4 regions of the Mesorhizobium sp. M1342 genome follow, and region 1 is predicted to be linked to each of the others. Evidence: riboswitches for the same ligand, from Rfam matches in the RefSeq annotation. Region 1 holds a riboswitch; each other region holds the start of a gene.

Region 1 (7,561 bases):
GTTCGGAATGAGCGGAAACGTCTATTCCTTCTGCAATGCACCGCGACGGCGCAGAACTTTGCTCCGCTGCACTCCTAGACCGAGGTCACGGCATGGATCCTAGGGTCTCCGCGACGGAGCTGCGCTCCTGCTTCGCCCTAGGATGACGAAGTTCGCAAGACTTAGGCTAATCGCCGAAGTGTGCACCTGTCAAAACCTCTCCGCGATGGAAACCGGAGCGCCAGCTCAAATCCAGCGGCGCACGCGTTTGGCGTAGTCGCGGTATTTCTTGCCGAATTTTGCCGCCAGCATCTTTTCCTCGCCTTCGATCGCCATTTTTTGCGTGGCATAGGCGGCGATGAAGGCGAGCGGCAGGAACCACACGATGCCCGAGACAAAGGCGACGCCGATCAACAGCAGGGTGTTGGCCAGATACATCGGATTGCGGGTGATGCCGAAGGGACCCGTGGTGACCAGGTGATCGGGCACAGCGTTCGGGTTCAGCGTGGTCTTGGCGCGGACCATGGTGCGGATCGCGGTGACCCAGAGCGCTGCAACGGCAAGCAGCACCACCCAGCCGGCGGCGAAAAGAATGTCGCCCAGGAGGTCACCGATCCAGGGCAGGGGATAGAGCAGGCCCAGCGCGATGCTGATGGCGATGGCGGCGGTGTAGATCAGCGGCGGCCACGGTATGAGCCCCGGCTTCGGCTGGTTCTCGGTCATTTGACCCCTTCCTCCATCAACTTGCTGTCCGTCTTGGCGGTACACATGCCGGCGAGATCGGACAGATGCGTCTTCCATTCCGCAGTCTGGTCGTTGTTGTAGAGCCGATCAAGCGTCGCCTCGCCCTCGAGCGTATCGAGCATGCAGACACAGTAGCTCGTACAGAACTCGGTGTCGCGCGACTGCTCGCAGGACAGCTGGCAGGTTTTGAGGAAATTCACCTGCGGGGTTTCGACCTGCGCCGGCATGATCTGCGAGAACAGCCAGACGCAGCCGATCAGCAATGGCTGGTGGATCAGGTAGAACGCCAGGCTGTGCCGGCCGATAAAGACCAGCGGGTTGGCCCAGCGACCGGGCGCCAATTCGGCAAGCCGGGCAAGCACGCCTGAACCGGCGGCGAGTTTCGTCACCGCGATGCCTGCAAGCACGGCGCCGAACCATGGAAACAACGGAACGTAGTCGTTGGAGCGTGGATTGTTAGCCGACAGGCCTACCCACCACAGCCATGGGTGATCGAACGCCTCGAGGCGCAGATAGACAGGCGCCGCAATGACGAGCGCGGCGACGACAAGCGTCAGCAGTGCCGGCAGCCGCAGAAAGGCGAGGCCGAGCAGGCTGGCCAGCGCGATCTCGTGCAAAATGCCGAAGAAGATGAATCCATCCGGGGTGGCGATGCGGGTGACGACCGAAATCGCGATCGCGGCTCCGGCGACCATGGCAAACCGCTTCCAGAAGCCGTTCCAGCGGATCTGTCGGCCATGGGCGAGGTACAGGCTGACGCCAACCAGGAACAGGAAGGTCGAGGCTATGCAGCGCGCGTAGATCTTCCACCAGCCGAAGGCGGTCAGGCCGGGATCGGTGTAGCCGAAGAACTCCAGATCCCAGGTGAAATGGTAGCTTGCCATGGCGATCAGCGCGATGCCGCGCACGATGTCGATGACGACGATGCGCTTTGGTCGATCCTGAACGGGTGCGGTCGGCGTTTGGATGCTCATGGTCTCGCATTCTGATTCAGCCCCGTTGGAGGACTATCACGGTTGCCCCGGACAAAAGAAGACCGGCAATCCTGCCGATAACGCCGGATCGGCCGCGGCATTGGGCCAGTGCCGGGAAGCCTTTGGCCGGCTTCGCTTTTGCCGGATGCACGTCGGTTTCCTCTTATTGGCACTGGGGTCGCCACGGCAGATTTAACCCGGTGAATCTGCTTCGGGGAAAGCAATGTCCACCCATGTGCGCCATCCGATCTGGCTGCCGGCTCTCAAGGCCGCGGACGCGCGCACCTTCGCGTCGCTCTATGCAGTCGAATCCTTCGCCCGCGCCACGGTGTCGAGCGTCATCCCGATCCAGGCCTATGAAATCCTGCACAACGAGCAGATCGTGTCGATGCTCTACACAGTCGTGGCGATGCTCGGCCTGTCGGTGACATTGTTCATGCCGATGCTGATCCGCCGCTTTGCCCGCCGCTGGGTCTACACATCAGGCGCCTGCCTGCTGGCCGTCGGCTCGCTGTTCTTCGTCACCGACACGCTTGCCGGGCAACTGGCCGGCATGCTGTGCCGGGTGATGGGCGCCAGCGCGCTGTCGATCACGCTCAACCTCTACATCATGGACCACATCCGCAAGACCGACTTCATGCAGGCCGAATCGCTGCGCATGGCGTGGTCGATGCTGGCCTGGACCGGTGGGCCGACGCTCGGCATCTTCCTCTACACGCGCTTCGGCATCTATGCCGCGCACGGTGCGGTCGCGGTGTTCGCGTTTGCCCTGCTGGCGCTGTTCTGGACCTACCGCCTCGGCGACACCCAGTCCATCCGTCCGGGCAAGACGCGCCCTGTCAATCCGCTCGCCAATATCGGCCGCTTCGTCGCGCAGCCCAGGCTCAGGCTGGCCTGGCTGATTGCCTTCGGCCGCTCCTGTTTCTGGACAACGTTCTTCGTCTACGGGCCGCTGTTCATGGTGATCACCGGCGAGGGCAAGCTGGCCGGCGGCCTGCTGGTTTCGGCCGGCAACGCGCTTTTGTTCATGGCCATCTTCTGGGGCAAGGCAGGAAAGCGCTTTGGCGGCCGCAGGACCATGACATTCGCCTATTTCGCCATGTCGGCCACGCTGCTGGCGGCAGGCTTCGTCGGCGAAACCGTGCCGCTGCTCACCGGCGCCTTCCTGCTCTGCGGCGCCTTCTTCACCATTGCGCTCGACGCGCTCGGCTCGACCGCCTTCATGCGTTCGGTGCGCTCCTATGAAAGATCGCAGATGGCGGCGGTCTACCGCACCTATCTCGACTTTTCCGAGCTGACGCCGCCGCTGGTCTATTCGGTGGTGCTGGCCTTCTTCGGCCTTGGCGCGGTGTTCGTCACGCTCGGCCTGCTGGCGGCGGTCTGCGGCTTTGTGACGTGGCGCTATCTGCCGAAATCGCTTTGACCTTCATGGCGCATTCGCAATGGCCGCCGGCGGAATTTGGTTTGCCGGAGGCGAGGATTCTGCCTATAGTCGCCGGTGTCGCCGGTTCCATTTTGGAGCCAAGAGGGAATGCGGTGCGGGCGAATTCGCCCAATGCCGTGGCTGCCCCCGCAACTGTGTGCGGTAGTCCTCTCCATATGCCACTGAAGATTTTTCTTCGGGAAGGTGGGGAAGGATGCTGATCCGCGAGCCAGGAGACCTGCCGGCGACAGGAAACTGACTTCGATGCCCTCGGGTGGAGGGCGAAAGGACAAGACATGACTACCGCTTCCGTCTCCCTCGGCGCCTCCGTCTCCTCGCAGTCGCGCTTCATGCAGCTCGCGCTTGCCGCGCTGCTCGGCATTTTCGTGATGGGCTTTGTCGGCTTCTCGCATATCGATGCCGTCCATAATGCGGCTCACGACTATCGCCATTCGATGGCGTTTCCCTGCCACTGACGAGGGGCTGACATCATGAATCTGTTTCGCAACGTCGTGTTCATCGCGGCGATCGCAGGGCTCGTGGCCGGCGTCGTCCTCGCCTGCCTGCAGGCCTATGCCACCGTGCCGCTGATCCTGAAGGCGGAAGTTTACGAACAGGCGGGCGGCGGGCATCACCATGACCATGGCGCTCCGGCCGCAACGGATAGCAATGCCATGAGCACAACTGCTCCGGCGGGAGATGCGATGAGCTCTGCTGCCCCGGCTGCGGCGGAAGCCGCTCCGGCAGACGAAGGTTGGGCGCCGGCAGACGGTTTCGAGCGTTTCGCCTTCAGCGTGCTTGCCAATATCGTCACCGGCATCGGCTTCGCCTTGATCCTGGTCGCGGTCTCCGAATTCGCCGGCGGCATCGGTGGCTGGCGCCAGGGCGTGTTCTGGGGCCTTGCCGGCTTTGCCGTGTTCACGCTGGCACCGGGCCTCGGCCTGCCGCCGGAATTGCCTGCCATGCCGGCCGCCGATCTCACCCAGCGGCAGATCTGGTGGTGGGCAACGGTGGCGGCAACCGCTGCCGGTCTCGGCCTGATCGCGTTCCGCAAGTCGCTGCCGCTGGCGATCCTTGCCGTCTTTTTGATCGTCGCACCGCATGTTGTCGGTGCACCGCAGCCCGACAGTTACGAGACGGCGATTCCGGAAGGGCTGCATCACCAGTTCGTGGTGGCGGTGACCGTGACCAACCTCGTGTTCTGGCTGGTGCTCGGCGCGGTCGTCGGTGTGGTGCGTGGCCGCTTCACCGGCACCGCGACCAGCCTGCGCGACAGCTTTGCCTGATCGCAAGACACTGACCTTCCTCATCGGCGGTGCGCGGTCCGGCAAGAGCGCGCACGCCGAAATCCTGGCGACCGCCTTGCCGCCGCCCTGGACCTATATCGCCACGGCGCAAGCCTGGGATGACGAGATGCGTGAGCGCATCGCGCTGCACCGGTCGCAGCGCGGCGAAGGCTGGACGACCATCGACGCACCGCTCGATCTCGCCGGCGCGCTTGCCGCCTTGCCTGATAACCAACCGGTACTCGTCGACTGCCTGACGTTGTGGCTGACCAACCATATGCTGGCCGAACACGATTTCGAGCTGGAATGCCGCCGATTGGCAGAGGTGCTGTCGCGGCCGCGCGGACCCTGGTTCGTGGTGTCCAATGAAGTCGGCCAAGGTATCGTGCCGGACAATGCACTGGCGCGCCGGTTTCGCGATGCCGCCGGCCGGCTCAACCAGCAGGTCGCGGCGATTGCCGATACGGTGCTGCTGATGGTGGCGGGGCTGCCGCTCAAGGTGAAATGACATGACCGACATCGACGATAAGGACGAAGAACGCCACCGCGCCAAGATGGCTAAGCGCAAGGCGGTGCAGGATGCCGAGGTGGCGAGCAAGACGGTCGAGAAGGGGCTGCTGATCGTCAACACCGGCCCCGGCAAGGGCAAGACCACGGCCGCCTTCGGCCTGGCGCTGCGGATGCTCGGCTACGGCAAGCGCGTCGGTGTCGTCCAGTTCATCAAGGGCAAATGGCACACCGGCGAGAAGGATGCGTTCGCCGCCTTCGGCGACCGCGTCGTCTGGCACGCGATGGGCGAGGGGTTCACCTGGGAAACGCAGGATCTGAAGCGCGACATCGCCGCGGCCGAAGCCGCGTGGGCCAAGGTGCTCGAGCTGATGGCCGACCCGTCGATCAGCCTGCTGGTGCTCGACGAGATGAACATCGCGCTGCGCTACGACTATCTCGATCTCGACAAGGTGGTTGCGGCGCTGAAAGCGCGGCGCGAGGGCCTGCATGTCGTGGTCACCGGCCGCAACGCCAAGCCGGCGCTGGTCGAGGCGGCCGACCTCGTCACCGAGATGGGCGTGACCAAGCATCATTTTTCCGCGGGCGTGAAGGCCCAGCAGGGAATCGAGTTCTGAGGCTTCTTACCCCCTTTGAAGGCAGGGCTATCGCATATGGATTCTTGCGAAGAGGGACCCCCACCCTAACCCTCCCCACAAGGGGGAGGGAACGCTGCCGCGTGCCTTTAATTCTTCTTTGGCGCCGAAAAGACAGGCGATTCGCTTGGGTCGGCGCCAGCGGAAGTCTCCCTCGCCCTTGTGGGGAGGGGCTAGGGGTGGGGGTCCGTGCCGGGCAGACATCTCAGGAATTCCATATGCGATAGCCCTGCCCACAAGGGGGAGCGTGAGATCACGTCACGATGACAACGACCGAAACCAACCCGAACAGGGCGATCAGCAGATAGTCGGCAACGCGATAGAGTTTCAGCGCCTGCCTGATGTCGAGGCTGTCGGCTTCGCGCCGCCCACCTTCGCCCATGAAGACGTCGTCGACCAGGACGCCGCCGTAGCTGCGCGGCCCGGCGAGCGCCAGGCCGAGCGCGCCAGCCATCGCCGCTTCCGGCCAGCCGGCATTGGGTGAGCGATGTTTTTTCGCGTCGCGCAATACCGCATGCCAGGCATTTTTCGCATCAGCGCCTTTGACGAGGAACGCCGCCAGCACGATCAGCAGCGCCGTCAGCCGCGACGCCGGCAGATTGATCCAGTCGTCGAAGCGCGCCGCTGCCCAGCCGAACGCCTCGTGGCGCGGGGTGCGGTGGCCGATCATCGAATCGGCGGTGTTGGCGGCCTTGTAGGCGGCGCCGCCGGCCAGGCCGCCGACGCCGGTCCAGAAGGCGGGGGCGACGATGCCGTCAGAGAAATTCTCGGCCAGGCTCTCGATCGCCGCGCGGCAGACGCCGGCCCTGTCGAGCGTTTCAGGGTCGCGGCCGACGATCCGCGAAACGGCAACGCGGCCCAAAGCCAGGCCGCCGGTGTCGAGCGCGTCAGCCACCGCCTCGACATGCTCATAGAGGCTCTTTTGCGACAGAAGCGACGTTGCCAGAAGGGCCGTGATGACGAGGCCCATGGGAACAAACCAGAACAGGATCTGCACGCCCAGGCCAATTATCGCCGGCACCAGCACGATGACCAGCAGCGCCTGGACACCACGCTTGCGACGCAGCGCGTCGGGATCAGTGGCGCGGTTGAGCCTGTGGTCGAGAAAGGATATCAGCCTGCCGAACCACGTCACCGGATGGCCGATGGCGCGAAACAGCCAATCGGGGTAACCGAGGGCGAATTCGACGGCCAATGACAGGAAAGCGATCAGGACTGACATGAAGCTTCTTAATGGGGCGGTTGTGGACCATGGTGGAAGTCTTGGCCGCGCGAGGGGGCTTTTTCCCAACGCCCTGCTGCCATTCGTCGACCTCTCGACCGGTATCAATCCGCACTCCTACCCGCTTTTCGACCTGCCCGCCACCTCGCTGTCGCGGTTGCCGGAAGCCGCGCGCACGCGTGAGCTGACAGAGATCGCTGCCAGTGCCTATGGGGCGCCGTCGCCAGCCAACATCGTGGCGGCACCGGGCACGCAGATCCTGTTGCCGCGCGTCGCCTCGCTGATTACCCCCGGAAGGGCGCTGGTGCTGGGTCCGACCTACGCCGAACATGCCCGCGCAGCAGTGATCGCCGGGCACGCGGTGACCGAGGTCGGCGATTTCGCTGACCTGGCGGACGCCGACCTTGCCATCATCGTCAATCCGAACAATCCGGATGGACGTGTCATCGAGCGCGACCGGTTGCTGGCTCTGGCTGCCGGATTGCGCGCCAAGGGCGGGCTGCTGGTTGTCGACGAGGCGTTCATGGATGTTGGGCCGCGCGAGCATAGCCTCTGCGGCGATGTCGGCCAGGGCGGTATCGTCGTGCTGCGTTCGTTCGGCAAGTTCTTCGGCCTGGCCGGGCTGCGGCTCGGTTTTGCACTTTCCGATGCTGTGACGGTCGAACGGCTGGAAACACAATTCGGGCCATGGGCCGTTGCCGGCCCGGCGCTGGAATACGGCATCCGCGCGCTTGCCGACATCGGCTGGCAGGACGCGATGCGATCATCCCTTGCCGGCGCATCGGCGCGGC
Region 2 (7,561 bases), on a different contig from region 1:
GAAGGCAGCGCCAAAAATGGCGGCTTCTCCTCGGCAAAGCCCTGGCTACCGGTGCCGGCCAAGCATCTGTCGCAAGCGGTCGATGTCCAGCAGGACGACGAGACTTCGCTACTCGAGCACTACCGGCGCTTTCTCAGCTTCCGGCGCGCCCATCCGGCGCTGGCCAAGGGCGATATCAATTTCATCGAAAGTGAGGGCGACACCGTCGCCTTCACACGCCGCGCGGGCAACGAGCAGATCGTCTGCATCTTCAATCTGGGAGCCGGGCCGGCCAAGGTTGACCTTGGCGGCCGATCGCTGCAACCTCTGCCCGGGCACGGATTTTCGGGGCAGGCGAACAGCGGTTCCATCGAGCTTGGCGGCTACGGCGCCTGGTTCGGGCGTCTCGACTGAATTTCCAATCACTGGAGGAAACCAATGGCCGATGTCACGCTAAGACAAGTGAAGAAGTCCTACGGCAATCTGAACATTCTCCACGGCATCGATCTCGATATTAAGTCGGGCGAGTTCATCGTCTTCGTCGGCCCGTCGGGCTGCGGCAAGTCGACATTGCTGAGATCGATCGCCGGGCTCGAGGAAATCACCTCCGGCGAACTCAGAATAGCCGGCGAAGTGGTGAACGACGTGCCGCCGTCGAAGCGCGGCATCGCCATGGTGTTCCAGTCCTACGCGCTCTACCCGCACATGACCGTCTACGACAACATGGCGTTCTCGATGAAGATCGGCAAAGAGAACAAGGCCGAGATCGACCGCCGCGTGCGTCAGGCCGCCGAGATCCTGCAATTGACCAAATATCTCGACCGCCTGCCCAAGGCGATGTCAGGCGGCCAGCGCCAGCGCGTCGCCATCGGCCGCGCCATCGTGCGCAATCCGAAGGTGTTCCTGTTCGACGAGCCGCTTTCGAACCTCGACGCCGCGCTGCGCGTCGCCACCCGCATCGAAATCGCCAAGCTCAAGGAATCGATGCCCAACACGACCATGATCTACGTCACCCACGATCAGGTCGAGGCGATGACGCTGGCCGACCGCATCGTGGTGCTCAAGGACGGCCATATCGAGCAGGTCGGCACGCCGATGGATCTCTACAAGAAGCCCGGCAATCTGTTCGTTGCCCAGTTCATTGGCTCGCCGGCCATGAACATCCTGCCCGCGACCATCGAAAAGACCGGCAATCCGACCGTCGTCAGCCATGTCGGCGGACGCAAGGCAACCGTGCCGATCGCAACGCCTGCTTCGGCGAAGGGTGCTGCGGTGAGCTTTGGCGTGCGGCCGGAGGACCTGATCATCGCCAGCGGCGCGGACTATCTGTTCGAGGGGACGGTCGACTATCTCGAGCAGCTCGGCGAGGTTCAGCTGGTCTATGTCGACATCGGTCGCGCCGACCTGCCGCTGGTGACCAAGCTGCCCGGCAATGTCGAGGTCAAGCGTGGTTCGACATTGCGGCTGAGCGCCAATGGCGAGGACCTGCATATCTTCGACGCTGACGGACGGTCGTTTGCCCTTCATGAGGCTGAAGCGAAGGCGGCCTGAGGCAGGAACGCGTCTCGGACGCAAAAGAGCGGCGGGCTAGGCCCGCCGCTCTTTTGTTGAAGATCAGCTTCGGCTGTTAACGGCCGAAGAGGTTCCGGTCGCTGCCCTGAGGGGCGGACTTCTCCACGTCGCCCGACGAATTGAGCAGCTTCTCGACGAGGCCACCGCTGTTGCGGACCGAGCTCGTATGCGCGCTGTCAACCGAAGTAACCGCAGGCTGATTGGCGCCGTTGGAGCCAAAGTTGTCGCTGCCGGCGAACGCGCTGCCGGTGATGGCCAGAACGGCGGCGGCAGCAATAAGGATCTTGTTCATTTTAATCTCCTGAATTCTGGATTTCGCCAGGACGGCAGACACAGCTGCCGTCGCTTGCGAATTGGTTATTAGCGACCGAAGAGGTTACGGTCGCTGCCCTGAGCGGGCGTCTGGGCAGTCGATTCCGCGGTCTTGGTGGAAGCCGTGTACGACTGGTCCACCGTGGCGGCAGGCTGGTTGGAGCCGTTCGAACCGTAGTTGTCGCTGCCGGCGAAAGCGCTGCCGGAGATGGCCAGAACGGCGGCGGCAGCAATGAGGATCTTGTTCATCTTAAATACTCCTGAATGTCTGAATTTCGCCAGGGCGGCGGGCGAGCCCGCCGTCGACTGGGAATCGGCTGTTAGTTGTTGCCGAAGAGGTTGCGGTCAGCACCCTGGGCAGGCGCCTGAGCAGCCGGTTCCGACTTCTTGGTCGAAGCGGTGTACGAGCTGTCGACAGCAGTGGCTGCCGCGGCGTTCGAACCGTAGTGGTCGCTACCAGCGAAGGCGCTGCCGGAAATGGCCAGAAGGGCTGCGGCAGTGAGAATGATCTTTTTCATTTTTGTACTCCAGTATCGTCTTTTTCCGTCCGTCTAGCGGCGTGTCTTGGAAATGAAATCGCGTCGTTCGGACAGCCCCGATGTGGGAGGGCAACCCCGCCTTTTCCAATCACGAAGTTGTTCCGTGTGGACCATGAATCCACACCTTGAAATTGTGCCAAGGGAATCTACGGGTATATTTTTCTTCTTTAAATCAGCATGTTAAGTGTAACCGCTGGATGGATCACTGACTGTTTCAGAGGCCCAGCGTTCACACCGTCCTGCACGCACCGTCAACAGAAACGAACCGTTCGGTTCGATTTTAGATCGAGCTAATAGTCACTTTTCGAAACCGTTAACCTTTTTTGACCCCGCCAAGGGGTCCGATTCGGGGATATCGCAGCCGGCAAAATGGTCATCCGGGAGGTGGATTTCAGCCCGCGACGGTCTGCGGGAACGTTCGCAGGCCGTGTCGCGCCGCATGGATACGATGTCGTTTTCATGCCGACGGCGCGCCCCCGATCGTGGTTAGATCATACCATCTCAGGTGCCGCTTCGTGACGACGAGGCGGAGAATTGGGAAGCCGGTCAGAATCCGGCGCTGCCCCCGCAACGGTGGTGGAGTTCAAGTCGCAACGGGAGACCACTGGGCAACTGCCTGGGAAGGTGTCGCGATGGTCCGCAAGGACAACTCCAGAGCCCGGAAACCAGCCCGAGATTGTTAGACTCGACTGATCGCGGTGGGCGGTCAAGAGGTGGATAGCGCATGTCTGGCACCTAGCCGGCCTGCGTTTCAATCCTTCCTCCATCACCACCAGTTCAGTCCTTAGAAACGAGGACAGGACATGGATACCCGCAACGACATGCTGAGGCTCCTGAAGGGGCGCCGGCAAGGCTTTTCGCTGGAGCAGCCCTTCTACACCGATCCGGACTACTTCAAGCTCGACATGGAGCTGATCTGGTATCGCGACTGGCTGTTCATCGGCCATGATTGCGAACTGCCGAAGCCGGGCAGCTACATCACCGTGCAGATCGGCGACTATCCGGTGGTCCTTGTCCGCGACCAGCACGGCAAGATCAACGCCTTCCACAATTCCTGCCGCCATCGCGGCAGCCGTGTATGCAACACGGAGAAGGGCACGGCGGCAAAGCTCGTCTGCCCCTATCACCAGTGGACCTATGAGCTGGACGGCCGCCTGCTGTTTGCCCGCCAGATGGCCGACGGTTTCGACAAGAGTGATTTCAGCCTGAAGCCGGTCGCCTGCGAGAGCGTCGGCGGCTACATCTTCATCTGTCTGGCCAAGGAGCCGGCGGATTTCGCGCCGATGCGGGCGATGATCGAACCCTATCTTTTGCCGCACCGGTTGCGTGAAGCAAAGATCGCCTTCGAGAGCACGATCGTCGAGAAGGGCAACTGGAAGCTGGTCTGGGAAAACAACCGCGAGTGCTATCACTGCGCCGCCAATCATCCTGAGCTGTGCAAGACCTTCCCCGAGGCTCCGACCGTGACCGGCGTCAACGGCGCCGACAGCGACCCTGAAATGGTCGCGCACTGGGCCAAATGCGAGGCATCAGGCCTGCCGAGCAAATTCCGCATCGATCCGGCAGGGCAGTACCGCGCCACCCGCGCGCCGCTGCTGCGCGATGCCGTCAGCTACACCATGACGGGAAAACGGGCGGTCCAGAAGAACCTGTCCGACAGCGTTTCAACCGACCGCATCGGCTCCTTGCTGCTTTATCATTATCCGACAACCTGGAACCATATCCTCGGCGACCATGCCGTCACCTTCCGCGTGCTGCCGATCAGTGCCACGGAAACCGCGGTGACGACAAAATGGCTCGTCCACAAGGATGCGGTCGAAGGCGTCGACTACGATCTCGCTGAGCTCACCCATGTCTGGACCGAGACCAACGACCAGGACCGTCGCATCGTCGAGGAAAACGCCTTCGGCATCTTGTCGCCGGCCTACGAACCAGGCCCCTATTCGGAGCTGCATGAGGGCGGCGTGATCCAGTTCGTCGAGTGGTACGCGTCGTTCATCGGACCGCGCCTTGCAGAAGGCGACCGGCCGGCCCTGCGCAGCGTCGCCTAGCCCAGGGGACAAGAGGATGAATGCGATGACGGACCTTGGCCTCTATCGCCATCTCGACCAGATGACGCCCTGGAACGACAGGCTGCAGGTGCTGGAAGTGATCGGCGTCAGTGACGAAGCGCCTGACGTGAAGACCTTCACCTTCCGCTCCGACAACCAGACCTGGTTCCGCTACAAACCGGGCCAGTTCGTGACGCTGGAATTGCCGACATCGGACGGGCCGCTGATGCGCACCTACACGCTGTCGTCCTCGCCGTCGCGGCCGTTCTCGATCGCGGTGACGGTCAAGGCGCAGGCGGGCAGCACCGGTACGCGCTGGATGTTCGACCATCTGACGCCCGGTTCGCACGTCAAGGCCTATGGGCCGACCGGCGACTTCTCGCTGCACAGCCACCCGGCGGCCAAATATCTGTTCATTTCGGCCGGCTCCGGCGTGACGCCGATGATGTCGATGCTGCGCTGGCTGAACGACTGCGCGCCATGGACCGATGTCGGCTTCGTCAACTGCGCGCGCCGCCCGGAAGAGATCATTTTCCGCAAGGAGCTCGAGCTGCTCGGCAGCCGCATGCCTGGCCTGTCGCTCGGCTTCATGATCGAGGAGCGGTCGAGCCGCGAGGGCTGGTTCGGCCATATGGGCCGCATCGACGCGATCCGGCTGCCATTGCTGGCGCCCGATTTCCGTGAGCGCGAGATCTTCTGCTGCGGCCCCGATCCCTTCATGCGCGCCGTGCGCGGCATGCTGGACGCCGCCGGCTTCGACATGGCGAAATACCATCAGGAAAGCTTTGCGGCGCCTGCCGTGGAGGAGATCCCGGCGCCGTTCTCGCCGCCGGCGGACGACGGCGCCGCTGCTGCTGTCGAGGCCGTGACACCAATCCGGTTCTCGCTTTCCGATGTCGATGCCGAATGCGTCGCCGGCCAGACCGTGCTGCAGACGGCACGCGCCTCTGGGGTGCGGATTCCCGCCGCCTGCGAGTTCGGCCTGTGCGGCACCTGCAAGGTGAGGAAGGTCGCGGGCGATGTCGAGATGAGCCACAATGGCGGCATCCTCGATCACGAAATCGAGGACGGCTTTATCCTCGCCTGTTGCTCGAAGCCGCTTTCGGCGCTTGAAATCGAAGCGTGACCGGCTGCGCTCGCCCGGAGCCTGCGCCATCTTGCCAAAAACCCTGCAAATGGTTAGACGCCTGCAACGGTGGGGTTGACCGTAAGGCCCGAAGATCATCTCCGCGGCCTGCTCGGCGGGGGAGCAAATATGCGACAATCCGGCATCTATGCCATTGCCAGCAAGGATATCGTCTTTGAATCCTTCGACGGCGAAGCCGTCGTTCTTGACCTGACCACGGGCAAATATTTCGGCTTCTCTGATTCAGGCAGCAGACTTTGGGATGCACTGTCGTCCGGCGTGCCTGCCTCCGAACTGGTCGGCGCCACGACCGGAATTGGCGCCCTCGATGCCGCCGCGATTGACGGCTTTGTTTCACAATTGCTCGAATTCGGTTTGCTGGCGGCCGTAACCGATGGCGTGGCAAGACCGGTTCCAAGCGAATTGCTGGCTCAGCTCGCCGCTGCCAGAGAGCCCCTCAAGGTCGACATCCATGACGATCTCGCCGATCTCATTGTCGTCGATCCCATCCACGAGGTCGAGGAGCCCCTCGGCTGGCCCGCGGTGAAGCAAGCCAACTGAAGCGCCCATCAGGTTCTCGTTGCCGGACAGCTCCGGAACAGGCAAACCCATGCCGAACATCACTCTCGCAAACTTGGTTGACTACGCACGTCATGTCCTGGCGCAAGCAGAGAGCAGCGCCGCGCATTATCCACTGACCCGCAAGGCGAGCTTGCCGCATCTGGATCTGACCGCGCATGTCAGCGCCGGCGCGTTGGCGGATGCCGTCGCTCATGGCTTTGTCACTGCTCCGGGCAACCGAACGCCTGCCGACATCTGCCGCGTCTTCGTCGCGCATCCCGGCATAGACGGCATCGCGGCACCGGCCAGGTGGGGCCAGGGAGCCTTCACGCAGCATGGCTTCGCCACCCAACTGGCGGAAGCCGGTTTGCGTGGCAACCATTTCCACGACCTGGATTTCTGGCAGTTCTATGATCCGCAACGTCGCGTTGGCGTGCAATTGATGGCTTCGGCCGACGCCTTTCCGCCGTGGGAGCCGGGAGCGCCGCTGCGGGCTTTCCTGCATTGGGAATATGGGGCGCGCGGCATGCGCCTTGCCCATGCCGGCACGCTCGGCGCCAATGGCAAGGGCGTCCTGCTGGCCGGCGCGGGCGGCGCCGGGAAATCCGGAACCGTCGCCGCCGGCCTCCTCAACGGACTGGACAGCGTCGGCGACGACTATGTGCTGGTCGACCTTGCCAACGGCGTGACTGCCCGCCCACTGTTTTCAACGCTCAAGCAGGATCCCCAAGGGTTCGCGCGGCTTGGGCTGAAGCATCGGCTGCCGGCGCATGGTCCGCTCAACTGGCAAGGCAAGCATGCTTTTCACATTGATGACATCGCGCCCCGACCGGTGCCCGAAACTCTGGACATCGTCGCGCTGTTGGCGCCACATATCGACGGTGGCGGGGCAAGTTCGATCGTGCCGGTGTCGCGCAGGGATGCCATGATCGCCTTGGCGCCGTCGGGCATAGCGCAGATGCCGGGCGAGCGGGAGAGCGGCTTTCGCTTCTTCAGCGACCTGACCCGCCTGCTGCCGTGCTATCGTCTGTCGCTGGGGACGCAGCCCCAGGAGATAGCCGGCACGATTGCGGACTTTCTCGCGCGGGGCGATTCGTGAAACTGAGCGTGATAATGCCCGTCTACAACCGTGAACGCTATGTCGTTTCGGCATTGCGCTCGCTGGTGCGGCAACGGGACGCCGCCGATCTCGACATCATCGTCATCGACGACGGCTCGACCGACGGCTCTGCTGAGGCCGTGCGCTCGATGATGCGCGAAAACCCCTGTATCCGACTGTTCCAGCAATCCAACATGGGCGTGGCCAGGGCGCGCAACGCCGGGCTGCGGCAACTGCCGCCGGATGCGGAGTTCGTTTCGTTTCTGGATTCTGACGACATCTCGCCGGCCGGACGGTTCAAGGCCGATCTCGCCCGCTTCGA
Region 3 (7,561 bases), on a different contig from region 1:
TCCGAATTGGGAGATAACGCAGTCTACTGGGTTCATGACTACCATTTCCTGCCGCTCGGCGCTGATTTGCACAGACTCGGCATTGACCGGCCGATCGGCCATTTCCTGCATACGCCATGGCCCGAGTCTGACATGATGGAGCGCGTGCCCAATTCTGGCGAGCTAATGAAATGTATGCTCGAGTATGATCTGCTCGGTTTCCAGACCGACCGTGATGTGAGCAATTTCCTCGCCTGTGTCCAATCTCATTTGGGGCTGGAGAGCAAGAACGGGGTCGTTTTCTCGGACCATGGCCAGACGCAATGCCAAAATTTTCCTATAGGTATCGATCCGAAGCAATTCGAACAGTGTGCCGCAGATTCGCTTGAGGCGCAGAAAGCCTACATTTCGCAGTTGAAACTTGGCGGAGCAAAGCTAGTTATCGGCGTCGATCGGCTCGACTACACCAAGGGCATCGACAATCGGATTAAAGCTTTCGATCTGCTGGCAGTCGAGCCGCAACGTGTCTCGCTCTTGCAAATCGCAACTCCCTCACGTGGCGACATCCAAGCGTACAGCGAATATCGGCGCGACGTCGAAAGACTCGTCAATCAAGTCAACAACCGGCATGGCACGGACGAGTGGATGCCGATTATCTATGAGAACAGGTCGTTCACCCAAGCTGAGATAGCGGGTCTTTACAGAGCCGCGCGTGTTTGCGTTGTGACGCCGTTGCGCGATGGCATGAATCTTGTGGCGAAAGAATACATTGCTGCACAAGATCCGAGCGACCCTGGCGTTCTGGTGTTATCGAAGTTTGCCGGCGCGGCCGAAGACTTCGGCGAGGACGCCCTGCTGGTAAATCCGAGGCTCTCCGACGAGATAGCTACCGCGATCTCAAGAGCGGCCAGCATGCCGCGCGAAGAACGCATCCAACGCTGGCGGAGGATGATGGACAAACTTGAAGCGTATACGATCCACCATTGGTCAGCGGACTTCGTTCGGCAACTGGACAGCAGCCGGGTTACGGTCCCTGCGGATCACTTCCACTATGTTGGCTTGGGCTGGATCAGCGAGGCCCAAATGCCTTCGTATCGGACCGAGCCAGAATTGCACACCGCGCTGACGCGTGCACTGGATAAAAACTGGGTCCTGCCGATCGTATGATGCAGAATATGAAGCACGCGAGCTTTGCCTGCATTTGCGCATCCCTCAATGCCGAGCGCTTGGAGAGAGAGATACTTATCCTGACCGCCTGAATGCGGCTTAAGCGGCTTATCGGGACCACAGTCGGGCTTTGCATCAGACCCTTGAGCCAGGCTCCGTCAGTGTGGTCTCTTGCCGCCGAGCGGAGTCATCACGATTGCCTAGTCACCCGTGATGACGACTGGCGTGCCAATTCCCCTCGGACCACGGTTTGGCGCTCACTCCGAGAAAACCGCTTCTACCACGCACGCACGGCTTGCGGCCGCATCGTTAAACATCGCCACCAATGCGATCTTCTGCATTCTAATGACGTTGTCACGCGCTTGAAGTCTTGTCCGAAATCCTTCATCGGCGACCTGCGAGGGATGTCGCAGCCCGACAGGGATCCATTAGTTGGACTATGGTGGCAGCGGAGCAGCGCCGCCAATGGGCGACTGAATATTTCACAATGTTAGACAAGCGTAAAAGCGAAATCACATAACGACATAAACATTTCGTTATGCGTCATTGACAAAAGAGCGGACTGCTGTGATTGTCTGCGTGTCGTGGTTCTCGCGTGCGGTGCTGCCGCAGCGGAGCTAAGAGGGAAGCCGGTGCAATGCCGGCGCTGCCCCCGCAACTGTTAGCGGCGAGCCAACCCCACTCATGTCACTGAGGCGAATACCCTCAGGAAGACGGGTAGAGGCTATGACCCCGCGAGCCAGGAGACCTGCCACGGCGAATTACGTCCACGGGCGGGGTGTCTCGGTGGCCGCTGCAAGCCGGCGTTCGTGCCGGCCTGCTAGCGCCTTCCTTGTCATCGGCGCCCCAACCATCGGGGTATGACATGACTGACTCTCAGGAAATTCCTGTAGCAACGCTCGGCGTGCCGCGCTTCGGTCGTCGGCGAGAACTGAAATTCGCGCTTGAAAGCTACTGGTCCGGAACATCGTCCGCTGGCGACCTTCTCACGACGTCGAAGGCGCTCCGTGCCGCTAGCTGGGAAGAGCAGCGCGATCGCGGCGTGTCGAAAATCCCGTCGAACGACTTCTCGCTTTACGACCATGTGCTCGACACCGCAGCCATGGTCGGGGCCGTTCCATCCCGTTACGGCTGGAATAGCGGCGAGGTCCCACTTGACATCTACTTCGCAATGGCGCGCGGCAACCAGGGTCAGACGGAGGATTGTGGACACGCTGGTCACCAGGAGGAGGCTCATGGACCTGGTGTAACCGCGATGGAAATGACCAAGTGGTTTGACACCAACTACCACTACATTGTGCCGGAACTCGATGATGATCAGACGTTCGCCCTCTCGTCATCGAAGCCGGTCGATTATTTCCTCGAGGCTAAAGCTCTCGGCATTCACACACGCCCAGTCATCCTTGGACCCATCACCTTCCTCAAGCTGGCGAAATCGCCTGCCGAGGGGTTCGGTCCCATCGCGCTCCTACCGCGGCTGCTGCCCGTTTACGAGCAAGTCCTGCAGAAGCTGAAGCTGTCGGGAGCCGACTGGGTGCAGATCGATGAGCCAGCGCTTGTCCTCGATCTGAACCCGAACGAACGAGCTGCGTTCGAATTCGCCTATGGCCAGCTGTCGAAAGCCGCGCCCGAGCTGAAGATCATGCTGGCTACGTATTTCGGGTCGCTGGGAGACAATCTCGAAACCGCGGTTTCTCTGCCCCTGGCCGGGCTGCATATTGATCTCGTGCGCGCTCCCGAGCAGCTGGAAACGGTGGGTCGGCTCGCTCCGAAGGATCTGGTGCTCTCGCTTGGCTTGATCGATGGCCGCAACGTCTGGCGTGCGAACCTGCCCGCCATTCTCGACCGCATCAAACCGATCGTCGCCGGCTGGCCCTTGGACCGCGTCGAGATCGCGCCTTCTTGCTCGATGCTGCATGTGCCGATTGATCTGCGCATGGAGACGGAACTCGACGCCGACATCAGGTCGTGGCTCGCCTTCGCGGCCCAGAAGACCGACGAGCTGGTCTTGCTGGCCCGGGCCCTGTCCCAAGGCAGGGATGCGGTGGCAGGCGCGTTGAAAGCGTCTGCCGAGGCTGCCGCCACGCGCGTGACATCCACGAGGATCCATGACCCGCTTGTTCAGGGGCGGATCGCTAGCATTGAGGACAGCGCGAAGCGACGAGAGAGCGCTTTTGGCGAGCGCTCCAGAGTCCAAGCCGGCTCACTCGGGCTGCCGCCGTTCCCGACGACGACCATCGGGTCCTTCCCGCAGACGCCGCAGGTACGCAAGGCGCGGGCCGCTCATGCGAAGGGCCAGCTGAGCTATGTCGACTATGAGACGTTCCTGAAGAAGGAGATCGAGGCTGCAATTCGCTGGCAGGAAGAGATCGGGCTGGACGTGCTGGTGCACGGTGAGTTCGAGCGAAACGACATGGTACAGCATTTCGGCGAGCAGTTGTCCGGCTTCGCGTTCACCCAGCATGCCTGGGTACAAAGCTATGGGTCGCGCTACGTGCGTCCCCCCATCATTTTCGGCGACGTATCGAGGCGCAATCCGATGACAGTGCGCTGGTGGCAATTCGCCCAGTCGCTTACGGAAAAGCCCGTGAAGGGAATGCTCACAGGCCCAGTCACCATTCTCAACTGGTCTTTTGTTCGCGACGACGTACCCCGCTCCGAAGCCTGCCGCCAGATCGCGCTCGCCATCCGCGACGAAGTGACGGATCTCGAAAGGTCCGGCGCAAGGATGGTCCAGATCGATGAGGCCGCCTTTCGCGAAGGATTGCCACTGCGCCAATCTGACTGGAAAGTCTATCTCGACTGGGCTGTCGAATGTTTCCGGATCGCTTCAACGGGTGTAAAGGACGCGACTCAAATTCATACCCACATGTGCTATTCGGAGTTCAACGAGATCATTCACGCGATCGCTGGAATGGATGCGGATGTCATTTCGATTGAGACGTCGCGCTCGAAGATGGAACTGTTGGACGCCTTCACGAGCTCCAAATATCCGAACGAAATCGGTCCCGGCGTCTATGATATTCACTCACCACGCGTCCCGGAAGTCGGCGAGATTTCGGACTTAGTCATGCTTGCCCGCGAGCGACTGTCCGATGGCCAACTGTGGATAAACCCCGACTGTGGCCTCAAAACACGCAAATGGGAGGAGGTCCGCCCTGCCCTCATTAACATGGTCGCTGCAGCACGCGCGCTCCGGCAGAAAGTGCAGGCGTGAGGCTTCTCTTCCTCACCGTGTGGGGAGTTGCCGACTGGCGGATGTCGGCCGGGAATATGCCAAACCGATCACACTCTTGGAAATAAGCCACTCGGCGAAAATGTGCAATTTTCCTTCGGCACGTGTCCTCATCCCGCAGAAATATGAATGTGACACTACGCTATAGTATTGGTCCTTGGGAACATACAGGCCCCGCGCCTCGAACAAATCGTACACACGTCGTTTCTCAAAGTAGACTGCTTGGCATGTTCGCTCAGGCGGCGACAATATATGGTGCTGCGCGTCTGTCCGCTTCCCCAGCTGATTCGCGCAGACTACGGGCGAGGTGGCAGGTTTCGGGTATTGCTAGCCTCCCGCCAATTCGGAGATGGATGTGGCAATTCGTGTGGCCCAAGTAAAAGCCGCAATCATTTTCGATTGCGACGTCCGCAGCCAGTTGGCCCTTTATTTTCCTGAGATCTGCGTTACAGGCCGGGGCGTTGTCGCCGTTTCGGAGGGTAAGATGGGATAGGCGACCTCGGGTGCCTCTCCGGTCAGCGAGTTGAGGAAGGCAACAAGCAGGTCAACTTCTTCGTCCGCCAGTACTACGCCAAGCTGGGTGGTCCCCATGATGGCGACGGCCTGTTTCAGATCCCAAACCTTGCCCGAATGAAAGTATGGCGCGGTGAGTGCAACGTTGCGCAGCGGCGCCACGCGGAAAACATAGTAGTCATCGGCTGCATTGGTGACCGCAAATCGGCCCTTGTCTTTGTCCGGCAGGACCTCGGCGCTGGGCTGTTCCACGAGGCCGAATGGGAAATAGGCTTGCCCACCAACGTTGATGCCGGCATGGCAGGACGAGCAGCCTTTGTCCATAAAAAGCGCCAGGCCCTGTTTCTGTTCGGAAGTCATGGCAAGCTCATCACCATTCAGGAAGCTGTCGAACGGGGCCGGTGTGACCAGTGTCGCCTCGAAGGCTTCGATCGCCTTGGCGAAGTTGTCGAAGGTGACCCGATCGGCTTCAGCCGGAAAAGCTGCATCGAACCACTCGACATATTGCGGCATGGACTTGAGCGTGGCGATGACTTGGTCCGGTGTATTGGCCATTTCGATGCCGGCTTGGACCGGTCCCTTCGCCTGAGCCTTCAGGTCTGCGGCACGACCATCCCAGAACTGAGCGATGTTGAAGACAGCGTTCAGTACAGTCGGCGCGTTGCGCTGTCCCTTCTGCCAACCATGGCCGATCGAGGTTTCGTGATTGTCGTCGCCGCCGGTGGCCAGGTTGTGGCACGAGTTGCACGACAAGACGCCTGACGCCGAGACGCGTGGATCGAAGAACAGTGCCTTGCCGAGAGCGATCTTTTCCGGGGTGATCGGGTTGTTGGCGACTGTCGGCGTGGTGGATGGCAAAGCCCTGAAGGTGGCCAATGCCGTATCTCTGAGGTCGGTGGGGATCGAATCCGCAGCAAAGGCGGTGGGTGCCAGCAAGGTGACAGCCATCGTTCTGAATAGGATTTTCATAAATGGTCTTCCTGCGTCGTGCACGCAGCCACTATGCGATCTGCGGCTCATGAACGCCCTGAGCTAGATCAGTTGAGGGAGAGGATCGGGGTCTGGCACCCGTTTTCGCGGCGGAGCTGGGACCCTCTTGGAAGTGATCGCTGTTGTCGATTGGACTTCAGGGAGGAGGAGTATCCCTGCTCGGCAACCGGTTGGATGTAGCAAAGCACGCACTGAGTGCGCTTCGTAGATTCGGTCACTGCGATCTTCCAGCCATCGTTGAGAAAGTCGATAGCATCTGCAAGACTTGGCAATCTCTTGCACCATGTGCGCTGCACGCCTTGCGAAAAGTGAGCTTCTGAAACCTCAGGGTTCATTCGTTCCTCCTGTCTGCTGATTGCGTGAATCGGCCTTATCGACACCCGCGGACTGCACATTGTGGTGTCACCAGCGATGGCGGTCTCAATACCTAAGCAGCAACGGTCTATGCGACAGTATGGATGTCCTGTCGGAATAGCCGGTTCGCCTTATCGACGTCACACCGGCATATAGCTCCGCTTCTACGAACATCCCATCACGCGAGGAAAGACATGGCCAACACGCGCAGTATCGCCAATCTAGCCCTTGTGTCGGCGCGGCGCTTGAGCAGGTCCACCGGCTGTAAGTGCCTCACACCTTGATCCACAGATCCTAGGCGATGACCACGTTGTAGTCATAATTTGACGGGCGCGGGGCATTGGCCCAGAGCGAGCCACCGCAATCCGTGCGGTTGCCAATACGTAATGAAGTGAATTGGAACGAATCTCCGGTTTGCGAAACACGCACGTCCGACGCAGCTTGCGTTGACAGAGGCGGTTTTACGCGCAATAGCACTTCCGCCGGCCTATTTTTGTGGAGTTCAATTGTGGTTCGGCCAAGGGCGCTGGGCGCCGGACGGGCCCCGTGTAAACCTCATTAAAGAGAGAGAGACCCTGCATGGAAGAATTCTTACCGCGCATCGCCACTGGTGCGGGCATCGGCCCGGCTGTCGCAGAGAAGGCCGTTGGGTTAATGCTGGGTTTCCTGCAAAGCCACGCGGCCGACGGTCCCGTTGCGCGCATGATCGAGGCCATTCCGGGAGCTTCAGAATTAGTCGCGAAGTATCATGGCGACGACCCAGAGGGTGGCGGCCTTATGGGGCTCGGCCAGCAATTGATGAGTGAGGGTCTCAGCATGGCAAAGATCGCCGGCCTCGCCAACGAGACGATCGCCTGCGCCAAGGAACATGCCGGCGACGAACTCGTGGACGAGGTCCTCAATTCCGTTCCTGGCCTTCCCCAGTTCGTCTGATCAGCGGCAGCCGGGGGCGGATGACCTCGTGCGCCCGTGCCGGCCGTCTGCGCAGCAGGCATTCTCCGCCGAGCGTTCCGTACCGATCTCGCCAGACCACCAACCGCCGGGCACGCGAAGCGAGCGTTGGAGTACTTCATTCGTCCATTGCAAAATCGACTTCAGGCGAATCGATGTGTATAATTTCCGGCGGTAAGGGTTTATCCTGAACGCTTTCGATGAAGCCCGCGAGATAAGCAAATGTATTGTATTTCTCGAGGACCAACCGCTTCGCCTCTCTTATTGCGCCGCGACGTTCCTTCCAGAGGTCCGAGTCGATGATTTCTTGAATTTTTGGGATTACGTTCTTGTCCTCTGGGTCAATCAGAACCATAGAGTCCGAAGGGAAGA
Region 4 (7,561 bases), on a different contig from region 1:
CACATCTTCCCTTTGATTGCGCGCGAAGGCGGCGTGCTGATGCGCTCCGGCCATACCGAAGCCGCGGTCGACCTGTGCAAGCTCGCCGGCCTGCCGCCGGTCGGCGTCATTTCCGAGCTGGTCAATGATGACGGCACCGTCAAGCGCGGCCCTCAGGTGCAGGCTTTCGCCGAGGAGCATGGGCTGAAGCAGGTTTCGGTCGCCGACCTCATCGCCTACCGGCAGCGCAAGGAAACTCTGGTCGAACGCGTCGCGTGCTCGGAAATCGACACGCTCGGCGGCAAGGCACAGGTCTTCACTTACACGCTGCCGTGGGACTCCATGCATCACGTCGCGATAGTCTTCGGCGACATCCGCGACGGCGAGGAGGTCCCGGTGCGTCTGCATTCCGAGGATGTGGTGACCGATGTCTTCGGCACCAGCCACCGGCTCGACGCCATCATGAAGGCGATGGGTGAGCGCAGGCGCGGCGTCATCGTCTATCTCAGAGAAGGCTCCGTCGGCGTTGCGCATCAGGAACGCAAACGGCCGGCCAGCGGCGACCGCGAGGATCACGAAGAGGCTCGCCGCCGCGAAAACGAGTGGCGCGAGATCGGGCTCGGCGCGCAGATCCTCAAGGATCTCGGCATCTCCTCGATCAACCTGATCGCCTCGCGCGAACGCCACTATGTCGGCCTCGAAGGTTTTGGCATCCACATCGCCAAGACCGAGATCCTCTAGGCAGCTAGCGCCCGGCTCGAAACCGGGCGCTATCTGATTATTCCGCGGCAATCGCGGCCGCTTCACATACGTCCATCTCGCACTCAGTCGTGGCAAGGCTGCGTTGGCCAAGCAGCACCGTGGCCAGCGCGATCGTGCCTGAAGCCACCGACACCCAGAACCCGTTCGGTGCACCGAACGCATCCACCACCGCGCCGGCCGCGAACGAGCCCAGCGCCATGCCGATGCCGATGCCGGTCATGACCCAGGTGATGCCTTCGGTCAGCATCGCTTCCGGCACATGCCGCTCGATCAGGCCGAAGGCCGTGATGAAGGTCGGCGAGATCGCCACACCGCTGATGAACACGGTCAGCGCCAGCAGCGGCACGGTGTCGGCGGCGAGCGGCAACAGCGTGCCGAGCGCGACGAGGGCGACTGCGATGGCGAGCTGGCGTTGCAGCGGCGCCTTCAGGCTGAGCGCGCCGACGATGATGCCGAGCACGAACGATCCCAGCGCATAAACGCCGATGACAAGGCTGGCGGCGCCGGGTTGGCCAAGCTCCTTGGTGATCGCCACGGTGGTCACTTCCGTCGTCGCGAAGGTTGCGCCGACGAAGATCAGGGCAAGCGTGATGATCTGAACCGGCCGCAGGCGGATCGCCGAGCCGCTTGAGTTATGGTCGACCGGCCGCACCTGGGGCTCGGTCGAGCGTTGCAGGATGAAGGCCGCTGATCCGAATGCGAGAAATAATGTGCTCACCAGAACGCCGGCTTCCGGGAATAGGGCGGCACTCAGGCCGACCGATAACGATGCCCCGGCGATATAGACCAGTTCATCGGCCACGGACTCGAAGGCGAATGCGGTGTTCATCTGCGGTCGTCCTCGGAAAATCTCTGTCCAGCGCGCCCGCACCATCGCAGGTATGCTTGGCATGGCGGCGGCCAGGAGTGCCGACACGAACAGCGTCCACACCGGCCAGTCCTGGTTGGCCGCCGCTATGAGGACGGCGAAAGCCAGCACCGCGATGATAGTGGTGGGCACGACGATTCGTGTCTGGCCCAGGCGGTCCACCAGTCTCGATATTTGCGGCGCGACGAAGGCGTTGGCCAGCGCGTATGTCGCCGAGACGGCTCCAGCCAGCCAGTATTCGCCGCGCGCCTGCGACAGCATCGCCACGATGCCGATGGGCGCCATGGCGATCGGCAGGCGCGCTAGGAAGCCGGCGGCCGCAAAGCCCTTGGCGCCGGGGGCACGAAAGATTTCCGCATAGGGATTTTGCATCGGTTGGTTCCTCGACAAAGGACGATTGGACAATTACATACGGAGCGTATGATTATTAGATAGAGCATACGCCGCGTATGTCAATTAGCATACGAAGCGTATGTGAATAGGTCCAGGACACATGCACAAACCCCGCAAGGAGATGATCGCCGAGACGCGCGCAAAGCTTATTGCGGCGGCCCGTCATGCCTTCGGCACAACAGGCTATGCGGAAGCCTCGATGGATGATTTCACCGCTTCGGCCGGGCTGACGCGCGGTGCGCTCTATCATCATTTCGGCGACAAGAAGGGGCTGTTGCAGGCGGTCATAGCCCAGATTGACGGCGAGATGGCGGCGCGCATCAATGAGGTCGCGTCGAGAGCGCCGACCCGTTGGCAACATTTCGTCGACGAATGCTCGACCTATATCGAGATGGCGCTGGAGCCGGAAATCCAGCGCATCATGTTCCGCGATGGCCCGGCCGTGCTGGGGGATCCAGCGCAATGGCCGAATTGCAGTGCGTGCATCGCTTCAATGACCGACCATCTGACCGCGCTGCAGGAGGAGGGGGTCGTTGTCTCCAGCCTCGACCCCGAGACGGCCTCGCGATTGATCAACGGAGCGAGCAGCCAGGCAGCGCAACGGATCGCCAATTCGAGCGACCCCGAAGCGACGTCGAAGAAGGTGGTGACGGCGTTCAAGCAACTGCTCGAAGGCCTGCTCAAGAAGCCGGACCCGCAGTCGAATTGAAGTTCCCACCGGAGCTTTCGTGCCCGGCAGCTGTTCCCGATAGGAATTTTTTCTTGACTCGGTGACCTCAGCTAAGGTATATATTCGTCCATGGTGCTGATTTGCGCCAGTGACCCGCCGCACAGGCGGGTTTTTCGTTTGATGCTCCGTCAGCCGCGCGCCGGCGAAAGGCTCCGAAAGAAAACCGTCAGCCCGAATTCGTTGCCCTTCGGCGTCAAGGGCCGGCAATTGACAATCGCCGGGTTGAGCCCATCCTCTTCCACCATCTCTGAGGCGGAGATTCGGGGCACATGTGGGATTTCGAGATCGGCCGGTCGGTGTCCATCATGATGCGGACCTGGCCGTTCATCGTCTTTCGCATGATCGTCTATTTCGGCATCACACTGGCCTACATCATGGCGACCGGCACCGGTGCCTCGGTCGGCTATGGCGTCGGCCATATCTCCACCGATCCCGACGGGCCCATGTCCTTTGCCCTGTGGGGCGGCGTGGTCGGGTTTGGCATCGTCTCGATCGCGGTCTACTGGATCCGCGAATACATCCTCTACATCGTCAAGGCCGGCCACATCGCCGTCATGGTTCATCTGATCGACGGCCGCGACATTCCCGGCGGTCAGGACCAGATCGCCTACGCCAGGGATATCGTGACCCAGCGTTTTGCCGAGGCCAACACCCTTTTCGTCGTCGACCAACTCGTCAAGGGTGCCATCCGCGCCATCACCAGCCTGCTCGGCGGTATCGCCGCCTTCCTGCCGATACCGGGCCTGAGCGGCCTGGTCTCCTTCATCAACACCGTGATCCGCCTGTCGCTGACCTATGTGGACGAGATCATCCTCGGCTACAACATCCGCATCAATTCAGCCTCGCCGTTCGAGACGGCGCGCCAAGGCGTCGTGCTGTATGCCCAGAACGGCAAGGTCATGGTCAAGAACGCCGTCTGGCTGGCGGTCATCATGTGGGGCGTGTCATTCATCATCTTTCTGATGATGCTGGCGCCTGCTGGCGCAATTCTGTTCCTGATGCCTGGTCAGCTCGCCGGCTGGGCTTTTGTGCTCGCCATCGTCTTCGCCTGGGCATTCAAGGCGGCGTTCATTGAACCCTTCGCCATCGCCTGCTTGATGCAGGTCTATTTCAAGACCATTGCGGGCCAGGTGCCGGATCCCGCCTGGGACGCCCGGCTGGCCGAGGCGTCGTCGAAGTTCAGAGAGCTCAAGGACAAGGCGCTGGCCTCCTTCGGCGGTTCGCGCTGGGGTACGGCCGGCGCCACACCCTGATCCGCTGGGCGGGTGATGTCTGGTGAGGCAGAAACGGTGTTGAGGCGCGCCACGGTGGATTTGAGCTGTGTCTCGCCTTGCCCGGAAAAGGTCTCGCTCATGATCAGCTCCGGCAGCGGCAGCCGCCGTCCCCAGCCATGCGTTTCAAGGTCCGGTTTGGGAGCGAACTCGGAAACACGGCCGACGCAGAGATAGGCGATCGGCGTTACGTGGTCCGGAATGGCCAACAGCCGCTTCAGCGCCTCAGCCTCGATGATGCTCACCCAGCCGACGCCAACGCCCTCGGCACGCGCGGCCAGCCAGAAATTCTGCACCGCGCAGACGGTGCTGTAGAGATCCATCTCCGGATTGTGCCAGCGTCCCAGCGGCGAACCCTTCGAGCGCTGCCGGTCGCAGGTGATGCAGATGTTGAGCGCGCTCTCGCAGATGCCTTCCAGCTTGAGCTTGCGGTACAGCGCCTGTTTTTCCGCCTCGATCGCCGGCAGTTCCTGTTCTCGCGCGGCCAGGAACAGGTCGCGCACCTCCGCCCGTCGTTTGACATCGCGAATGACAATGAAATTCCATGGCTGCATGAAGCCGACCGATGGCGCGTGATGGGCGGCAAGCAGCAGCCGTGCCAGCACGTCGTCATCGATCGCGGTGGGCAGGAAATGGCTGCGCACGTCACGCCGCGTGAACATGGCGCGGTAGACCGCATCGCGCGCATTCTGGTCAAATCCATCGTCAATGGCAGCGGTCATGTGTTCCGGCATCGCTTGTCCCCTTGCGATTGCAGATTCAAAACTGACAGAGCGTACTTTGTGCGTCCAAGTAGACGCACGTCGCTCTGATGCCATCCGCCTGACCACGCGGATGACAATGCCTGCCAGGCCGGTCTTCTGGCTCGGGATCAACCCGCGTCCGGTGCCTTCCCGTCATCGACAGTGGCATTTACCGGCGCGGTCCCCCTCACAGCGTTGGGCACGCCACGGAATTCAACCGTGTTCCCGATTCTCCCGCTTGCGGCGGGCACCAGGCAGTACCAGGGACCTTACGCCGAAGCGCCCGCGGGGCCAATGCCTGCGGCGACGCGAATGGACGCAGTCGCGATTTTCCCCAGTCATCGGCCGCCCGTGCATGGCCTTTGTCGATCCGGGTCACTAGATTAGGACGATGACCACCCGTCTCTACACCCATCCGATCTTCCTCGAGCATCTCACGCCGCCCGGACATCCCGAGCGGCCCGACCGCTTACGCGCCATCGAGCGCGTGCTCGACGACGAAGCCTTTGCCGGGCTCGATCGTATTCAGGCGCCGGAAGGCGACGAGGCCACCATCCTCTACGCGCATCCCGCCGATTTCGTCGCCCGCGTGCGCGCCGCCATCCCCGACGAGGGGATTGCCCGCATCGATGCCGACACCACTGCCAGCCCGAAGAGCTGGCAAGCGGCGATCACCGCGATCGGCGCCGCCAACGCCGCCGTCGATGATGTCTTTTCGGGCCGCGCCGACAACGTCTTCGTCGCCGCCCGGCCGCCCGGCCATCATGCCGAAAAGACCACGGCGATGGGCTTTTGCCTGTTCAACACGGCGGCGATCGCGGCGCGTTATGCGCAGAAGAAACACGGTGTCGAGCGCGTTGCCGTCGTCGACTGGGACGTGCATCACGGCAATGGCACGCAGGATATTTTCTGGGACGATCCGTCGGTGCTCTATTGCTCGACACACCAGATGCCGCTTTATCCCGGCACCGGAGCGAAGACCGAAACGGGCGCCGGCAACATCGTCAACGCACCGCTGGCGCCGCAGACCGGCAGCGAAGTGTTTCGCGATGCCTTCCTGTCGCGCGTCCTGCCCGCGCTCGACAATTTCGCGCCCGACCTGATCATCATTTCGGCGGGGTTCGACGCGCACCACCGCGATCCGCTGGCCGAGATCAATCTGACCGAGGATGATTTCGACTGGGCGACCGGCCAGCTGATGCAGCGCGCGGCACGCCACAGCGGCAACCGGCTCGTCAGCCTGCTCGAGGGCGGCTACGATCTGCAGGGATTGGCATTTTCGGTCGCCGCCCATGTCGGGCGACTGATGAAAGGATGAATGATGGCCGATGAGACCAACGAAGACGTCAAGGCGATGAGCTTCGAGCAGGCACTCGATGCGCTGGAGAAGATCGTCGATGATCTGGAGCGTGGCGACGTGCCGCTCGACCAGTCGATCAAGATCTATGAGCGTGGTGAGGCGCTGAAGGCGCATTGCGACCGGCTGCTGAAGGCCGCCGAGGACAAGGTCGAGAAGATCAGGCTGTCGCGCGACGGCAAGCCGGTTGGAACGGAGCCACTCGACGCGGATTGAGGCTCGGTCCGAACGATGGCCTCGCCTCACCGGTTTTTGGACATGATCATGATCGAGGATATAACTCGTTCCGATTGAAACAGCTCAAGGACAAGAGGAGATACGGAAGCGATGTGCAGAAACATCAAGACCCTGTTCAATTTTGATCCGCCGGCAACCAATGACGAGGTGCGCGACGCGGCTCTTCAGTTCGTCCGCAAGCTGAGCGGAACCACGCGACCCTCGAAGCAGAACCAGCACGCCTTCGACCATGCCGTCGAAGCCATCGCCGCCTCGGCGCGCGAACTGCTCGATTCCCTGGAAACCCACCAGCATCCGCGTAATCGCGAAGAGGTGGCGGCCAAGCTGCGGGCAAAGGCGGCGATCCGCTTTGCCTGATGCGGCCAGGCGGCCTTCGACCACCGACAAGGAGAGTCGATGAGCTTCTTCCCCGGGAAAGACCCTGAGGCAGGCGATGCCTTCGCCAGCGATCAGATCGAATTGATGGTCATACCCAACGCCAAGGATATCGGCGGTTTTCAGGTGCGCCGTGCCCTGCCGACGGCAAAAAGGCGGCTGGTGGGGCCTTTCATCTTCTTCGACCGCATGGGGCCCGCGGTCCTGCGCGCCGGTCAGGCACTGGATGTCCGTCCGCATCCGCATATCGGCCTGTCGACGGTCACCTATCTGTTCGACGGCAAGATCCGGCACCGCGACTCACTCGGCACCGAAATGGTCATTCAGCCCGGCGACGTGAATTTGATGACCGCCGGCCGCGGCATCGTCCATTCGGAGCGTACACCGGAGGAACTGCGTGGCGCGCCGATGTCGGTATCCGGCCTGCAGACATGGCTGGCGCTGCCGGACGACAAGGAAGAGGTGGCACCGGTTTTCGAGAATACCGCAGCGCTTCGGCTTCCCGAGATCGAAGCCGAAGGCGTCAACGGGCGCCTCATCATCGGCGATTTCCAGGGACTGCGGTCCCCGGTCAGGGCCGACACGGAGACGCTCTACGCCGACCTGCGCCTGGCGCCCGGCGCCAGCGTGAAAATCCCTGCTGATGCGGAAGAACGCGCCATCTATACGCTGGAAGGCGAGGTCTCAATTTCGGGTGATGTATTCCCAGCCGAACGGCTGCTGGTGTTCCGTCCCGGTGACGAGATCGTCGTGTCGTCGCAGACCGGGGCGCATTTCATGCTGTTCGGCGGCGCCTCTCTTGGTTCGAAGCGTTACATCTGGTGGAATTTCGTCTCGTCGTCCAAG

The links. Region 1 has a riboswitch for cobalamin ahead of NKH06_RS00285 (CbtB domain-containing protein). Riboswitches for the same ligand answer to the same signal wherever they lie in the genome.
Region 2: it holds a riboswitch for cobalamin, as region 1 does, so the genes downstream of both, NKH06_RS23845 (aromatic ring-hydroxylating oxygenase subunit alpha) here and NKH06_RS00285 (CbtB domain-containing protein) in region 1, are expected to answer to the same signal.
Region 3: it holds a riboswitch for cobalamin, as region 1 does, so the genes downstream of both, metE (5-methyltetrahydropteroyltriglutamate--homocysteine S-methyltransferase) here and NKH06_RS00285 (CbtB domain-containing protein) in region 1, are expected to answer to the same signal.
Region 4: it holds a riboswitch for cobalamin, as region 1 does, so the genes downstream of both, bluB (5,6-dimethylbenzimidazole synthase) here and NKH06_RS00285 (CbtB domain-containing protein) in region 1, are expected to answer to the same signal.

The regions. Positions count from the first base shown of each region.
Region 1 is NZ_JAMYLI010000001.1:54,505-62,065, forward strand. Features, by position in the region: gene NKH06_RS00270 (methyltransferase family protein) at 226-702, opposite strand; gene NKH06_RS00275 (heparan-alpha-glucosaminide N-acetyltransferase) at 699-1,697, opposite strand; gene NKH06_RS00280 (MFS transporter) at 1,921-3,120, shown strand; cobalamin riboswitch at 3,177-3,380, shown strand; gene NKH06_RS00285 (CbtB domain-containing protein) at 3,417-3,596, shown strand; gene NKH06_RS00290 (CbtA family protein) at 3,612-4,406, shown strand; gene cobU (bifunctional adenosylcobinamide kinase/adenosylcobinamide-phosphate guanylyltransferase) at 4,399-4,914, shown strand; gene cobO (cob(I)yrinic acid a,c-diamide adenosyltransferase) at 4,916-5,530, shown strand; gene cbiB (adenosylcobinamide-phosphate synthase CbiB) at 5,802-6,770, opposite strand; gene cobD (threonine-phosphate decarboxylase CobD) at 6,769-7,561, shown strand, end outside.
Region 2 is NZ_JAMYLI010000025.1:27,541-35,101, reverse strand. Features, by position in the region: gene bglA (beta-galactosidase BglA) at 1-393, shown strand, start outside; gene NKH06_RS23865 (ABC transporter ATP-binding protein) at 418-1,530, shown strand; gene NKH06_RS23860 (DUF680 domain-containing protein) at 1,607-1,843, opposite strand; gene NKH06_RS23855 (DUF680 domain-containing protein) at 1,912-2,112, opposite strand; gene NKH06_RS23850 (DUF680 domain-containing protein) at 2,184-2,381, opposite strand; cobalamin riboswitch at 2,889-3,090, shown strand; gene NKH06_RS23845 (aromatic ring-hydroxylating oxygenase subunit alpha) at 3,206-4,453, shown strand; gene NKH06_RS23840 (FAD-binding oxidoreductase) at 4,479-5,579, shown strand; gene NKH06_RS23835 (PqqD family protein) at 5,709-6,140, shown strand; gene NKH06_RS23830 (serine kinase) at 6,190-7,239, shown strand; gene NKH06_RS23825 (glycosyltransferase family 2 protein) at 7,254-7,561, shown strand, end outside.
Region 3 is NZ_JAMYLI010000038.1:16,093-23,653, forward strand. Features, by position in the region: gene NKH06_RS28635 (alpha,alpha-trehalose-phosphate synthase (UDP-forming)) at 1-1,146, shown strand, start outside; cobalamin riboswitch at 1,715-1,916, shown strand; gene metE (5-methyltetrahydropteroyltriglutamate--homocysteine S-methyltransferase) at 2,012-4,363, shown strand; gene NKH06_RS28645 (cytochrome-c peroxidase) at 4,808-5,863, opposite strand; gene NKH06_RS28650 (hypothetical protein) at 6,818-7,171, shown strand; gene NKH06_RS28655 (glycosyltransferase family 10 domain-containing protein) at 7,308-7,561, opposite strand, start outside.
Region 4 is NZ_JAMYLI010000026.1:20,432-27,992, reverse strand. Features, by position in the region: gene ribB (3,4-dihydroxy-2-butanone-4-phosphate synthase) at 1-720, shown strand, start outside; gene NKH06_RS24350 (MFS transporter) at 758-1,981, opposite strand; gene NKH06_RS24345 (TetR/AcrR family transcriptional regulator) at 2,103-2,711, shown strand; gene NKH06_RS24340 (hypothetical protein) at 3,002-3,985, shown strand; partial or broken gene bluB (5,6-dimethylbenzimidazole synthase) at 4,108-4,725, opposite strand; cobalamin riboswitch at 4,837-5,016, opposite strand; gene NKH06_RS24330 (histone deacetylase family protein) at 5,138-6,064, shown strand; gene NKH06_RS24325 (exodeoxyribonuclease VII small subunit) at 6,068-6,319, shown strand; gene NKH06_RS24320 (DUF2277 domain-containing protein) at 6,431-6,697, shown strand; gene NKH06_RS24315 (pirin family protein) at 6,737-7,561, shown strand, end outside.